Regions from separate parts of the Lacrimispora sp. genome, predicted to be linked through region 3. Evidence: predicted binding sites of a transcription regulator. Region 3 holds the regulator's gene; each other region holds the start of a gene.

Region 1 (5,436 bases), on a different contig from region 3:
GAAAGTACATCAGCACCTCCGGCCTCCGCCGCTTTTGCCATAACTGTAATGTCCGTTACATTGGGGCTTAATTTCATGATCACCGGCTGCTTTGCGTACTTTTTCACTTCACGGGTAATTGCTTCCACTGCTTTTGGGTCCTGGCCGAAGGCAATTCCGCCCTCTTTTACATTGGGACAGGAAATATTGATCTCCAGCATGTCCACCGGCTCATCTGCCAGCCGTTCCACCACTTTAAGATAATCCTCGGTTGTCTTTCCGCAGACATTGACAATGATCTTTGTATCATATTTCTTTAAAAAAGGAACATCTCTTTTAACAAACACTTCCATTCCAGGATTCTGAAGGCCAATGGCATTGATCATTCCGCCGTAAGTCTCTGCAATTCTGGGAGTGGGATTGCCGGGCCAGGGAACACTGGCAACGCCTTTTGTTACCACTGCACCAAGACAATTCAAGTCAATCATTTCCCCGTATTCTTCGCCGGAGCCAAAGGTACCGGAAGCTGTCATTACAGGATTTTTCAGTTCTATTCCAGCCAGATTCACTTTTGTATTCATCTAAAAGTCTACCTCCTCTGCCTGAAATACAGGGCCGTCTTTGCAGACCCTTTTGTTGTGGACCATGGAATGTTCGTCGATTCCGCTGCTCTTGCATACGCAGGCAAGACAGGCTCCGATTCCACATGCCATCCGCTCCTCCAAAGAAAGATAACATTCTATCTGATTCTCCGATGCATATGCTTTTATTGCTTTTAACATGGGGGTTGGACCGCAGGCAAAAATTACGTCTCCTTTTAATCCATGCTCCCTTACCGCATCTAGGACATTCCCTTTTGTGCCCACGCTTCCATCCTCTGTTGCCAGAAAAACATTCCCATAGGGTTGAAACTCTTCATTTAAAAAGAGAGAATCCCGGTAGCCCAATATGATCTGCTTTTCACAGGACAGCTGCTTTGCAAGTTCCAGCATTGGCGGGATTCCAATTCCACCACCGATCAAAAAAGCCTTTCTTCCGGCTGCTCCTGCCTTTAGAGGAAACCCGTTGCCAAGAGGTCCCATAAGTTCAACAGTTTCGCCTTCCTTATACCGGGAAAATTCTTCTGTTCCGCTTCCCAGGACACGGTATACGATTCTCAAGAGGCCCTTTTCCCGGTCAACTTCACAGATACTGATTGGCCGGGGCAGCAGCTTTGCACTGTCTTTTGTATACAGAGAAATAAATTGTCCTGGTACTGCCTTTTCTGCAATGTCTTTTGTTTCCAGCCACATGCTGTATACACCATCCGCCAGCCTGGTCTGACGGAAAATCCTTGCTGATTCCATTACTTTCGCCATGATTCCTCCCTATAATACCCGGTTGATATCAGCAACCATATCGATCACTGCCTGCCTGGAGGCTTCACCAAAGTGTTCTGCTCCATATTTTTTGTATTTATCCTGCTTATACGCAGCAATGATCCCTCTGGAAGAGTTTACGACTGCGCCTAATCCATCTTCATTGAAACACGGTTTTAAATCCTCGGCAGTTCCTCCCTGAGCACCATATCCAGGAACCAGAAAGTAAGTGTTTGGCATAAGTTTTCGAAGAATTCTGCTCATCTCAGGATAAGTAGCACCTACAACAGCGCCTATATTGCTGTAAGTTCCATCCATGGATTCTTTTCCCCACTCAACTACTTTTTCCGCAACCAACTCATACAATGGGCGGCCATCGATCAGGCGGTCCTGAAATTCTCCACTGGAGGGATTAGAGGTCTTAACCAGTACAAAAAGCCCCTTGTCTTCTTCATTGCACACATCAACAAAAGGCTTTATCCCATCGGTACCCAGGTACGGATTGACCGTAAGAAAATCTGTGCCAAAACCGGAAAAGTGATTGCTTCCAACCTTTACCTTGCCGATATGAGCGGTGGCATAGGCCGCAGAGGTGGAACCAATATCACCTCTCTTTGCATCTCCAATGACGAGAAGTCCTTTTTCCTGGCAATAATTGACGGTCTTTACGTAGGCTTTCAACCCTTCAATGCCAAACTGTTCATACATTGCGATCTGGGGTTTTACGGAGGGGACTAAATCGTATACATGATCAATAATTTCTTTGTTATACTGCCAGATGGCTTCGGCTGCGCCTTCCAGTGTCTCACCGAATTCTTCAAATGCATTTTTTATCACATGCTCCGGTATATAATTAAGCATCGGGTCCAAACCTACACAGACCGGTGCCTTTGTCTTCTGGATTTTCTCAATTAACTGCCTGATCATTGTCTCCTCCTTAGGTATCTTTGTCCATATTATTCTCTATTCTTTCCAATTCTATCATAAGAAGGTACTGGCTTCAAGCCTTTTGTTCTCCAGCCTTTTTTCAAACTGGCTGTAAAAATCTTCTTCATAATTATAAGGAACAAGATAAAAATTCTTTAACACATACATACTGACCTTGTTTGCAAAAGCCGGGTCCTTATTCTGATCTAACTGCTGCTCTAAATATTTTAAAAAGAAATGCCAGTCCAGTACAAACTTTTCATACTGTCTTATATCGGGAGTATCGATCCATTTCCGCACCTTTACCTTTGTTCTGGTTTCCATTCGGCATTCCTGTGTCTGCAGGAAATATTGAAACCCCTGTTCTTCATAAACTCTTCCTAACGGGAATAAACGGCATATCCCGGGCCGGAAGCGGTGAATGCTGCAGCGTCCCTCTCCATTTAAGAAGCCGCACCGCTCTTCCTCACCTGACATCCTTAAATTAGGGAGCACGATACCGTCCACAACATTTAATTCAAGCTTATCTGCAAGCAGTGTCTCTATGGTGCAGGAAAGGTTTTTTGTCAAACGGAAACAGTCAAGAGGATCCAGAATGACCGACTGCCCCATTCCCTGACAACATGCATAGCAACCTTTGCAGTCTCCGCAGTCCGCCTTCACCATATCATTTAATCCATATAATTTTCCATCCGAAATCTCATTGAAATCGACTTCCCGCTTCATATCCTGGCTGACCTCGCTTCTTCCATATTAAAAACATGGTTATTTTATCATTTTCCCCGGATACTATCAATAAAAAATTTTTTAAAAAATTAGCACTCAACTATTGACAGTGCTGATAACGTGTGTTATATTACATGTATAACAAATAGCACTCACACCAAACAAATGGTGCTGTAGGAATTGCAAAAGGAGGAATGATTATGTTACTGGCAAGAAGAAACAATTTATTTGATGACTTTTTTAATGATCCGTTCTTTTCAGATGCATACCTGAACAGGCAACCTTTGATGAAGACCGACATTGAAGATGATGGTACCAATTACATCATTGATCTGGAATTGCCGGGATATAAAAAGGATATGGTAAAAGCAGAGCTGAAAGACGGATATCTGACCATTTTTGCGGAAAATGACTCTGAAAACAGCTCTGAAACGGAGAAAAATTATATCCGCAGAGAACGTTACCACAGTTCTTTAAAAAGAAGCTTTTATGTAGGATCCAGAGTAAAACAGGAAGACATTAAAGCATCCTTTGAAAACGGAATCCTAAGACTTACGATTCCAAAGGATACACCAAAAGAAATTGAGCAGGCTCAATATATTCCAATTGAATAATTTTTAAAAGCAGAAGGCTCAAGTGACTTGAGCCTTCTGCTTTTATGTCTAAAACTATCCGCAGTTAAATTCCTTTATATATGCTGTCGTTACATAGGTACCGCTTTTATAAGATTTTTTTGCCATGGCCTCATCGACCTCCAGCTTTATGTTCATCCACATCTCTTCCGCCGCAATGGTCAAATGGGACAGCATAATCCCAATGCATAGCTCACGCATGGAAACAAGCGGTGAGGAAGGCAAAAAATCTCTGCACGCAAAAATATAAATCCTGTCATGATAAACGATAAACCGCCAGGGCTGAGTGTTCATGGAAGAAGGGGCAAGCCTTGCTGCTTTTAGAATGTTCTTAATGGGTTCGCCTACTTCCTCCTTAAATACACACAACTCTTTTAACGGCAGCCGCTTTGCAGTGGCAGGATCCCGATAAAGCAAGGTTTTGGGATAACCAAAAGCAACGGTAATCACCTGCTTATACCCCTCCGGACCCTCCTCATGAATCTTTGCATTTCCAAGGTAACAGGTTCCAAGACCCTTTCCTGTCATATAAAGCAGTACCGGTTCCAAAATATATCCGGCATTAGCCAGATACCCGGACTTCTCCTCCGAATAAAAAGCCAGATAATACGGTGCCTCCACTTTCCACAACCCTTTGACCGGAAGGCGGCCGTCCAGATTTTCATATAGTTCCATTTTTACAGAAATGTCCGGATGAAGCTTTAACACACAGTTCCCGAAATAAAGAATATCCTTTAAAAGCTGTTCCGGGACCTGTTCTCTTTTAAATTTCCTGATGGATCTTCTTTTAAATATCATCTGATAAAGATTCATACCTGCTCCCCTCTTCTCTAACCAGCAATCAAACTTAAATAAGCCCTCTCATTTCTTTTAAAAGCCCGGAAAAGACTAAAAGCGCATCTTTTACCGGTTCTGCCGTTGACATATCAACACCGCAAAGCTTTAAAAGATCTATGGGAGTCTTGGAATTTCCGCCGCTTAAAAATTTAAAATACCCCTTGATTGCTTCCTGATCTCCCGCAAGAATTTTGCTGCTTATAGCAACTGCGGCTGAAAATCCTGTTGCATACTGGTACACATAAAATGGTGTATAAAAATGCGGAATTCTGGACCACTCATAGTCAATTTCCGGATCAACTACCATATCTGGTCCAAAATAATATTCATTGAGACGACGGTATGTCTGACAGAGGAGTTCCGATGTCAATATCTGGCCTTCCTTGACCATACGGTGGGTTTCCGCTTCAAACTCTGCAAACATTGTCTGCCGGTAGAGCGTTCCTCTGAAACTGTCCATAAAATGATTGACCAGGTAAGCACGTTCCTTTCTGTCTTCCGTCGTATTCAGCAGGTGGCGGATGAGCAGGGCTTCATTGCAGGTGGAAGCCACCTCCGCTACAAAGATTTTATATCCGGCATCCACATAAGACTGATTTTTATCGGAAAACCAGCTGTGAAGTGCATGCCCCATCTCATGGGCAAGGGTAAAGACGCTGTCAAGGGTTCCATTGAAATTAAGCAATACATACGGGTGAACTCCATAAACGCCCCAGGAATATGCCCCGCTCCTTTTTCCTTCGTTCTCATACACATCGATCCAGCGGTTTTCAAAGCCTTCCCTCAGCAAAGAAAGATATTCTTCCCCCAAAGGTTTTAACCCTTCCAAAACCATGGCTTTGGCCTCTTCAAAGGTAATTTTCTTTTCTTTTGCAGATACCATGGGCACATACAGATCATACATATGGAGTTTTTCTACCCCAAGTGCTTCTTTGCGAATGGAAACATACTCGTGGAGATAAGAAATCCCTTCATGG
Region 2 (5,436 bases), 160 kb from region 3:
GATTATAAAAATCTTTCCAAAGAGGAAGCCTTATGGATTCTTAATTTGCCTGACGAACAACTTCCCGGCCTTTTGGAAGTCGTTTATTCCATTAGAAAAAAATACAAAGGGAATACCGTATCCATCCAGCTTCTTACAAATGCCCGCAGCGGCAATTGTTCCCAAAACTGTACCTATTGCGCACAGTCCCACCAATCCAGAGCCCATATTGATAAATACAGGCTCGTAGCCTACGATAAGCTGTTAAAGGACGGCTATATTGTAAAAGACAAGCATCTTGCACGCCATTGTATCGGATTAAGCGGAATAAGTTTTCAGGATTCAGAAATAAATGAATTTGCAGATGAGGTAAGAAAGCTTAAGAAGGAATCCCAATCTCCCATATGCTGTTCCATCGGATTTTTATCGCCAGAACAGGCAAGAATCCTTAAAGAAGCAGGAGTGGACAGAATCAATCATAATCTAAATACGAGCAGAAATTATTATCCGAATATCTGTACCACTCATACATATGACCAGCGCATATCCAATATAAAAATGCTGAAAAGTATGGGATTTGAAATTTGCTGCGGTGGCATTGCAGGTCTTGGGGAAGAAAAAGGTGATATTGTTGATATGCTCTTTGAGATTCAGGCAATCGGCCCCAAAGCGGTTCCCATCAATTTTTTGATTCCAATCGAAGGAACAGATTTAGAGAATATGGATACCTCTTATTTATCTGCTGAATATTGTTTAAAAGTATTATGCCTTGCCCGTTTGTTAAATCCAGGTTCCGATATAAGATGTGCAGCCGGAAGGGAAGTATATCTAAAAGGAAAAGAAAAATTGATGTTTTATGCAGTTGATTCTATTTTTGCTTCCGGCTATCTGACTGCAGATGGACAGGGAATTGATGATACCATTCAGATGATCACTGACGCAGGATTCGAGTATTATGTAGAAACCTGATACGAAAATGGACAGAAGAAAAAAGAAGCTGTTTTCCCCAGATCAGGGAAAGCAGCTTCTTTATCCTGTGGAAAACAGGTCTGTTATTGAATATCATCTTCTACGATGGTAGTGGTATCATCGGAAGATGCTTCCTTTATAGAGTCTGTCACAGCTTCCGGTTCTTCAAAAGTGTTCCCGGCCGGCTGACCATCTTTGGAAGCGGTATAATCAAGACCGCCGTCTTCTGTGATATCCTCTGTTACTTCTTCTGTATCTTCTTTCTCTAACGTGGAGTCAAACATATCTTTTGCAGTAAACGCCATGGCATTGGCTGCTTCCTTTGCGGTATCGCCAACGATACTGGCCGCATCCTTTACCAGGTTCTTAGCGGCAGTGGCGGCATCTTTGGCAGCATCTGCCATATCGGAAGCTGCAACCTTAAGCTCGTCCTTGTTGGCATTTAAGGAAACATAATTGCGGTTCATCGTGCTGTCAATTTTGGAAATATCGTCATTACCGTCATCTTCAAAATCATGAAAGTTTTCTTCCAGTTCTTTGTGGAAAGATCTGTATTTTGTAAAATAAGAGATGCCTGCAGCAACAGCGCCGGCGATTGTGGCAAAAGCCACGAATTTCCCAAAACCATTACCCTTTTTTGCCATAAAAAAACACTCCTTTCATTCTCTTTGTTATTGTAATACTTCTATTGGAAAAAAGAAAGGTATATAATAAGAAAATTTCTATAAACTAAGTAAGTAAGGCAAGAAAACGATTATATATGGAAAAATTGTAAAAAAAATATAAAATTAGCACTCAACTATTGACAGTGCTAATAATGAGTGATATAACTTAGTATGTGAATAAAATAAATCTTCTTTCTAGAGGCCAAAAGAAAGAACTAATCAGAAAGATATGAGGAGGAATTGCAATGAAATTAGTGCCATTATTTGACAAAGTTGTGTTAAAACCATTAGTTGCAGAGGAGACAACAAAGTCCGGTATCGTTCTGCCGGGTCAGGCAAAAGAAAAGCCACAGCAGGCGGAAGTCATCGCAGTAGGACCTGGCGGTTTGGTAGACGGTAAAGAAGTTACCATGCAGGTTAAGGTCGGCGATAAGGTAATCTTCTCCAAGTATTCTGGAACCGAAGTTGAAACAGGTAATGATGAAGAAAAGTTTGTAATCGTAAAGCAGAATGATATTTTAGCAGTGATCGAATAAATAGAACGGCAGCAGGCTGTTGTAAAGAACCGGAAGCCCTTAAGGACTTTCTATAATTTTAGAAGAAAACTGGAGGTATGAATTATGGCAAAACAGATTAAATATGGCGTAGATGCAAGAAAAGCACTTGAGTCAGGAGTCAACCAGTTAGCAGATACAGTTCGTGTGACATTAGGACCAAAAGGAAGAAATGTAGTTCTTGATAAATCATTTGGAGCACCTCTGATCACCAACGATGGTGTTACAATCGCAAAAGAGATCGAGCTGGAAGATCCCTTTGAAAACATGGGCGCACAGTTAGTAAAAGAAGTTGCAACAAAGACCAATGATGTAGCCGGTGACGGTACTACAACCGCAACGGTTCTGGCTCAGGCTATGATCAATGAAGGAATGAAGAACCTGGCAGCCGGTGCCAATCCGATTGTTCTTAGAAAAGGTATGAAGAAAGCAACAGAAGCTGCAGTAGAAGCCATTGCAAAGATGAGCGAGCCGATCAAAGGCAAAGCATCCATCGCAAGAGTAGCAGCAATCTCCGCTGCAGATGATGAAGTCGGAGAGATGGTAGCTGACGCTATGGAAAAGGTTTCCAATAACGGCGTTATTACTATTGAAGAGTCAAAGACCATGAAAACAGAGCTTGACCTGGTAGAAGGTATGCAGTTTGACAGAGGATATGTATCCGCTTATATGTGTACCGATATGGAAAAGATGGAAGCTAATTTAGATGATCCTTATATCCTGATTACAGATAAGAAAATCTCAAGCATTCAGGAGATTCTTCCTTTATTAGAGCAGGTGGTTCAGTCCGGTTCCAGACTTTTAATTATTGCTGAGGACATTGAAGGAGAAGCTTTAACCACTCTGATCGTAAATAAATTAAGAGGAACCTTTAATGTTGTTGGTGTTAAAGCACCGGGCTATGGCGACAGAAGAAAAGAGATGTTACAGGATATTGCCGTATTAACAGGCGGAACCGTAATTTCTGAAGAATTAGGCTATGAGCTTAAGAATGCAACTCTTGACTTATTGGGACGAGCAAAATCCGTTAAGGTTCAGAAGGAAAACACTGTAATTGTTGATGGATGCGGTGATAAGGATGCCATCAATGCAAGAATCGGTCAGATCAAGAGCCAGATCGAAGAGACTACTTCTGATTTCGACCGTGAGAAATTACAGGAAAGACTTGCTAAGTTATCCGGCGGTGTAGCAGTGATCCGTGTAGGTGCTGCAACAGAGACTGAGATGAAGGAAGCAAAGCTTCGTATGGAAGATGCTTTATCTGCAGCAAGAGCAGCTGTAGAGGAAGGCGTAATCGCCGGCGGCGGTTCTGCATATATCCATGCAATCACTGAGATTGAAGGACTTGTTAAGGAACTGGAAGGTGATGAAAAGACAGGCGGAAAGATTATCTTAAAGGCTCTGGAAGCTCCGTTATATCACATTACAGCCAATGCAGGTCTTGAAGGAAGCGTTATTATTAATAAAGTAAAAGAATCCAAAGTAGGTATTGGCTTTGATGCTTATAAAGAAGAATATGTAGATATGGTGGAAGCTGGCATTTTAGACCCGACAAAGGTTACCAGAAGTGCGCTTCAGAATGCAACCAGCGTAGCATCTACCTTATTGACAACAGAGTCTGTTGTTGCTAATATTAAAGAAAAGACACCTGCAATGCCAGCACCAGGCGGAATGGATATGATGTAAAACATATCTGTACAGAAGAATCACCTGAGAGGTAGCCTTTAATGCCCTGGAAAACACGGGAAGAAAAAGCAGAACCAGAAAGGTATACCTTTATGCCCTGGTAAGATGCAGGGAAGAAAGGATCCAGTATCATTATGAATGAAATGTATGCAGAATGGCTTGTGAAGCGCAAAGCGCCGGCCTATACCATGGTGTTAAAAATCGTGATGGGAATCTTGTGTGTAATCGCATTTTTCCTTTCCATCTCCCCGGTTTTCGGGATTTTCGGAGTAATCATACTTTTTGCTGCCGGAGGGGCCACATATCTGGTATTTAGAAACAGTGAGGTGGAATTTGAATATCTTTATGTGACGAATTCGTTGTCCATTGACCGGATCTACGGCAAAAGCAAGAGGAAAAAAGCCTGGGAGGCTTCCATGGAGGAGATACAGATCGTGGCTCCTACAGGTTCCACAGAAGCCAGGGATCACGAAACAAATGGCATGAAGGTACTTGATTTTTCTTCTCAGTTGCCGGGGGCAAAGACTTATACAATGATCAGCCAGTCCGGTTCCGAAAGAACAAAGGTTATTTTTGAACCTAATGAGAAACTTCTTCATTGTATGAAGATGACTGCACCCCGTAAGGTGATTACACAGATATAAGATATAACAGAAGAGAGGGTAAGAATGGTGAATAACTGTTCCTGCCCTTTTTTCTATGTGAAAAGTGCCTTCTTTACTGTCCACCTATGACGGAAAAATACAAAAAAATGTCCGTTGACAACCTATGTAAAATTTGTTAAACTAGGTAACTAACAAGCAAAATGTATATTAGCGATGTTAATAAAAATCTAAAGAAGGAGAGGAAATATTAATGGGTACAATTATTGGCGAAGGCATTACTTTTGATGATGTGCTGTTAGTTCCTGCATATTCACAGGTAATTCCCAATCAGGTTGATTTAACGACCAACCTTACAAAAACCATCAAGCTGAATATTCCGCTTATGAGTGCAGGTATGGATACCGTAACCGAGCACCGCATGGCAATTGCCATGGCAAGACAGGGGGGTATCGGCATCATCCATAAGAACATGACCATAGAACAGCAGGCGGATGAGGTTGATAAGGTTAAGAGGTCAGAAAACGGCGTCATAACGGACCCATTCTTCCTTTCCCCGGACCATACATTAAAGGATGCGGACGAACTTATGGCAAAGTTCCGTATTTCCGGCGTTCCGATCACAGAAGGAAGAAAGCTGGTCGGAATTGTTACAAACCGTGATTTGAAGTTTCAGGAGGATTTCAGCAGAAAGATCAAAGAGTGCATGACATCGGAAAATCTGGTAACGGCAAAAGAAGGAATCACTCTTATGGAAGCAAAGCAGATTCTTGCAAAGGCAAGAGTGGAAAAGCTTCCGATCGTTGATGATGATTTTAACTTAAAAGGTCTTATAACCATTAAGGATATCGAAAAGCAGATCAAGTATCCTTTGTCTGCAAAAGATGCACAGGGAAGACTTTTATGCGGAGCTGGTGTTGGAATTACGGCCAATGTACTGGAACGTGTGGCGGCGCTTGTGAATGTAAAGGTGGATGTGGT
Region 3 (5,436 bases):
ATTTGAACGGCTCGGCATTGATGAAAAGATGGAAGAGTATATGTTTTTGGGGCTGCGTCTTACAAGAGGAGTTTCCGCTCACGGATTTGTAAGTAATTTTGGTCAGAATATCCGGAATGTGTATGGACATATCCTTGAAGGGCTGGAGCGGGATGGTTTAATGGAATTTAAAGACGGGTATTACCGTCTGACCACACGGGGGATTGACCTGAGCAATTATGTAATGAGTCAGTTCCTGTTATAAATTTGTTTTCAGGAATAAAAAACAGGCATAGCAGCAAATGGAGTAGAACTCTATATTGCTTCAATCGCCTGTTTTTTCATGGCTTTCTTTCAGAAAGGAGGAGGTATGTGTCCAATTACTGTACCAGATAAACTTCTACATTCCGGGAGCCATATCCGCGGGTCTCTCCATGGGTATTAAAAAAGATATCAACATGCCGCCCCTTTACTCCGCCTCCGCAGTCTTCCGCGGTGTAAAGAACACCGCCGATCATCAGACGGCTTCCGTAAGGGATCACGCGGGGGTCCACAGAGATGGTATGGTTTGCGGTGGCAATGGTTCCGGTGCTCGTAAGTCCGCCCCATTTCCCGGAGCATTGTCTGCAGGGACAGTAGGCAGTGGTACGGAAAATGCCTAAGGAACGGAGAGTGGTAACAGGAGCTGTAACACCGACCCCATGGACTTTGGTGCCAGAAAGCTTCTGCCCTGCTGCAAAGGCTTCGATCAGGTAGGTGCCGTTACCATAGCTGTCCCAGGGAACGCTTACTTCAAATCCGTACCCCCCGGTCCCCTGTTCCGTTAAATCTTCCCGGTGCAGGGAAGCGGTGGTGTAAAGCTCTGCGGCAACCTGTCCGCTGGTTTGATTGAGAATGACCACCTTTACATCAACCGGTACGGAAGGATCGGAACTGTTTAATGCCCAGCCCCTGACACTTTTTTCATCGGCCCCGTCAATGATACCAGTTACCGGAAGGGCATAAGCGTCGAATGTACTTAGAAATACAGATACCATCATTAGTAAAGTTCCGAGGAACCGTTGGATATTCTTTCTTTTTTGCATATTTCAGGTACTTCCTTTCTTTTAACAAACCGTAATATAATTTAATGATATTATAATTATATGTAACACATTTGTAATAAATGAGAGATAAGTACATATTTTACACTTTTTTCCGGATTTGTCAATCTTATCCATATAAAAAATTCTGTCCATTGCATTCCTGCGCCAAGTGCTTTGTATGATATAAAAGAGCTGGAAGGTGTTTTTTTGTAAAATTAAGAAAGATCGGAGGAACTTTTCCGTACAATAAAAAAAGCACCTCAGAAAGCGAACAACTCGCTTTTCTGGGCGCCATATGGACTTGAATTATTTCACAGTCACTGCAAATAATTCCTTTGTCTGTCTTCCAAAGTTCAGTGCTTCTTCCCGGCTGCCAAAGAAAATATCAATCTTATTTCCTTTGATGCTGCTTCCGGTATCTTCTACTGTGTAGACCACATCATCGATCATGACCTTCGTGCCAATCGGCAGGAGCGTGATGTCTGCGGAAAGCGTATGTCCTGCTTTCGGTATGGTTCCGGAGTAAGTCCGGCCGATCTTACCGCTCTTGCTGGGGCAATAGGCAGTAGCAGAAAAAAGTCCCAGTGATGCTCCTTTTTCATAAACAGGTCCAGCTGGCTCTGTTTTTGGTGGTTCTGTTTCTTCCTTTATACCAGGTCCGATTTCTTTCTCCGCTGCTTTTTCGCTTTCAGAGCTTTCTTCGCTTCCTGTTTCGTTTTTTATGGTTTGCTTATCTGTTTGGACACTTTCGGACGATACATCCTCTGCAGTCTTTTCTTTTCCCGAAACTTCTTCTGCCATTGCAGTTGTAGATAACAGCAGGATACAAAGGAATGTCAGGAGTCCAGTGATTCGTAATTTACTTAAAAAACACTTCATGATTTACCTCGCAATCGTGTTGTTTTGGTGTATCATTTACTATTATATTACAAAAGTGTTAAATGTCAAGCATAAATTGTCAATAGCTTTGTAATAAATGCTTGAAGAATGAGAAAAAATGTAGAAAGCAGTCACAAAAACTTAACGGAATTTTTTTATGGGAATGTATTGACAAATGTTGAAAAAAAGCATATATTATGAAAAGAAGATGTTAGCACTCCTAAACGTTGAGTGCTAATAACAACTCAGGAAAGGAGCGTGGCAGTTTGAAAGATAAAGATCAGCTTGATGAACGGAAAGTGACGATCTTAAAAGCGATAATTAAAACTTATCTGGAAACCGGGGAACCGGTTGGATCCCGTACGATTTCAAAGTATACGGATTTGCATTTAAGCTCCGCCACAATCCGTAATGAGATGTCTGACTTGGAGGAACTGGGCTATATCATGCAGCCCCATACTTCGGCAGGCAGAATTCCCTCTGACAGAGGATATCGGTTTTATGTAGATCAGATCATGCAGGAAAAGGAAGAAGAAGTTACTGAAATCAAGGATCTGATGCTAAAGAGAGTGGACCGGGTGGAGCTTCTGTTAAAACAGATGGCAAAGCTTTTAGCCCAGAACACCAATTACGCAGCCATGATAAGCGCTCCCCAGTATCAGCGGAACAAGCTGAAGTTTATACAGCTTTCCAAAGTGGATGAAAGGAAGCTTCTTGTGGTCATCGTCATTGAGGGGAACATTATAAAGAATACCATAATTCCCATTCAAAAGGAATTGGAAGAGGAAGCACTTTTAAATCTTAACATTCTTCTAAACAGTGCCTTAAACGGACTAAGTATAGAAGAAATCAATCTTGATGTCATCAGCAGGCTGAAATTTCAGGCCGGTCCTCATTCAGAGGTCGTTGACTGTGTGCTTACGGAAGTGGCAGCAGCCATTCGTGCAGATGATGAAGATCTTCAGATTTATACCAGCGGTGCAACCAATATTTTTAAATATCCCGAATTAAGCGATGGAGATAAGGCAAGCAAGCTGATTGGAACCCTGGAACAGAAAGAACTTCTTCAGGAACTGGTTGATGATGTCAACGGCTCAGAAGAAAATTCCGGAATACAGGTATACATCGGCGATGAAGCGCCTGTTAAGAATATGAAAGACTGCAGCATTGTAACCGCTAATTATGAGCTTGGAGAAGGACTTCGCGGTACCATTGGTATTATTGGTCCAAAGCGCATGGATTATGAAAAGGTTTTAAGCACTCTGCGTAATTTAATGACGCAGTTGGATACAATATTGAAAAAAGATGAAAGGTAGAGGGTAGAACATTGAGCATGGAAGATGTAAAAGCAGATGAAAAGCTGGCAGACGAGGCCGTTAATCCGGAAGATGCTGTTTCCTCTGAAAAAGAGATAGAAGACACAGAGGCCTGTCCGGAAGAGACTCCTTCTGAGACAGATCAAAAGGAAGAGGACAGTGCCAAAAGCGAAGCCGGAAAAAAAGGCTTTTTTGGTAAAAAGAAAGAGAAGAATGATCCAAAGGATGACAAGATTGAAGAGCTGACAGACCGTCTGCAAAGAAGTATGGCTGAATTTGACAACTATAGAAAGAGAACAGAAAAAGAAAAGTCAGCCATGTTTGAAATCGGAGCAAAAGACATCATCGAACGGATTTTACCGGTCGTTGATAATTTTGAAAGAGGTTTGGCCGCAATTCCGGAAGAGGAAAAGGCAACGCCCTTTGCAGAAGGAATGGAAAAGATTTACAAGCAGCTTGTAAAAGCATTGGAGGATGCAGGCGTAAAACCCATTGAAGCGGTTGGAATGCCGTTTGATCCTAATTTCCACAATGCAGTGATGCACATTGAAGATGAATCCCTGGGAGAGAATATAGTGGCCCAGGAGCTTCAAAAGGGTTATACCTACCGGGACACTGTGGTAAGACACTCCATGGTGCAGGTAGCTAATTAACAATAGATCATAAAATCAGATAACATATTACATTTGTTTCATAAATAGGAGGAAAAAACTATGGGCAAGATCATTGGTATTGACTTAGGTACAACAAATAGCTGTGTAGCCGTTATGGAAGGCGGTAAACCAGTCGTAATCCCTAACAGTGAAGGTGTAAGAACAACTCCGTCTGTCGTTGCATTTACAAAGAATGGAGAAAGACTGGTAGGAGAGCCTGCAAAACGTCAGGCAGTTACAAATGCGGACCGCACCATCTCTTCCATCAAGAGACATATGGGTACTGATTATAAAGTGACCATTGATGGCAAGAGCTACAGTCCTCAGGAGATTTCTGCAATGATTCTTCAGAAATTAAAAGCAGATGCAGAGGCTTATTTAGGAGAAAAAGTAACAGAAGCAGTGATCACTGTTCCGGCTTACTTTAACGATGCTCAGCGTCAGGCAACCAAAGATGCCGGTAAGATTGCCGGTCTTGATGTAAAACGTATCATCAACGAGCCGACAGCAGCAGCTCTGGCATACGGCCTTGACAATGAAAAAGAACAGAAGATCATGGTATACGATTTAGGCGGCGGTACCTTTGATGTTTCTGTTATTGAAATTGGTGACGGTGTAATCGAAGTGCTTTCTACCAATGGAGATACATTCCTTGGCGGTGATGATTTTGATAACCGTATTACCCAGTGGATGGTAGATGAATTTAAGAAGGCAGAAGGCGTTGACTTGTCCGGTGACAAGATGGCAATGCAGAGATTAAAGGAAGCAGCAGAGAAAGCAAAGAAAGAACTTTCTTCCTCTACGACTACCAACATCAACCTTCCGTTCATTACTGCTACTGCAGAAGGACCAAAACATCTGGATATGAACTTGACCAGAGCGAAATTTGATGAATTGACTGCAGACCTTATTGAGCGTTCTACCATTCCGGTTCAGAATGCATTAAAAGATGCAGGTATCTCCACAAGCGATTTAGGAAAGGTGCTCTTAGTCGGTGGTTCCACCCGTATGCTGGCAGCTCAGGAAAAGGTAAAACAGCTGACAGGCAAGGAGCCTTCCAAATCCCTGAATCCTGATGAATGTGTTGCCATCGGTGCAAGCATCCAGGGCGGTAAGCTTGCAGGTGATGCAGGTGCAGGTGATATTCTTCTGTTAGACGTAACTCCACTTTCCCTGTCCATCGAGACAATGGGCGGTGTAGCTACCAAACTGATTGAAAGAAATACTACGATTCCTACAAAGAAGAGCCAGATTTTCTCCACTGCAGCAGACAACCAGACTGCCGTTGATATCCATGTAGTACAGGGAGAAAGACAGTTTGCAAGAGACAATAAGACCTTAGGCCAGTTCCGTCTTGATGGAATTCCGCCTGCAAGAAGAGGTGTTCCGCAGATCGAGGTTACTTTCGATATCGATGCCAACGGTATTGTAAATGTTTCTGCAAAAGATTTGGGAACCGGAAAAGAACAGCACATCACCATTACTTCCGGCTCTAACATGTCAGATGCTGATATCGAAAAGGCA

The links. Region 3 encodes HrcA, which represses chaperone genes, less so after heat shock. Its sites were predicted from a motif close to TGTTAGCACTCNNNNNNNNNGAGTGCTAACA; they were not measured.
Region 1: a site for HrcA is predicted at 3,078-3,108, ahead of ACLTWA_RS03850 (Hsp20/alpha crystallin family protein). Genes of this name have one in related genera too.
Region 2: a site for HrcA is predicted at 1,735-1,765, ahead of groES (co-chaperone GroES). Genes of this name have one in related genera too.

Annotation. Positions count from the first base shown of each region.
Region 1 covers NZ_JBKVXF010000001.1:765,626-771,061, forward strand. The annotation lists gene ACLTWA_RS03830 (dihydroorotate dehydrogenase) at 1-560, opposite strand, end outside; gene ACLTWA_RS03835 (dihydroorotate dehydrogenase electron transfer subunit) at 561-1,337, opposite strand; gene pyrF (orotidine-5'-phosphate decarboxylase) at 1,347-2,264, opposite strand; gene ACLTWA_RS03845 (YkgJ family cysteine cluster protein) at 2,319-2,990, opposite strand; gene ACLTWA_RS03850 (Hsp20/alpha crystallin family protein) at 3,188-3,604, shown strand; gene ACLTWA_RS03855 (nitroreductase family protein) at 3,659-4,435, opposite strand; gene pepF (oligoendopeptidase F) at 4,470-5,436, opposite strand, start outside.
Region 2 covers NZ_JBKVXF010000002.1:240,034-245,469, forward strand. The annotation lists gene bioB (biotin synthase BioB) at 1-948, shown strand, start outside; gene ACLTWA_RS09315 (hypothetical protein) at 1,032-1,592, opposite strand; gene groES (co-chaperone GroES) at 1,859-2,149, shown strand; gene groL (chaperonin GroEL) at 2,234-3,853, shown strand; gene ACLTWA_RS09330 (DUF6106 family protein) at 3,988-4,497, shown strand; gene guaB (IMP dehydrogenase) at 4,709-5,436, shown strand, end outside.
Region 3 covers NZ_JBKVXF010000002.1:81,869-87,304, forward strand. The annotation lists gene hemW (radical SAM family heme chaperone HemW) at 1-244, shown strand, start outside; gene ACLTWA_RS08605 (3D domain-containing protein) at 360-1,064, opposite strand; gene ACLTWA_RS08610 (3D domain-containing protein) at 1,371-1,943, opposite strand; gene hrcA (heat-inducible transcriptional repressor HrcA) at 2,210-3,259, shown strand; gene grpE (nucleotide exchange factor GrpE) at 3,277-3,912, shown strand; gene dnaK (molecular chaperone DnaK) at 3,973-5,436, shown strand, end outside.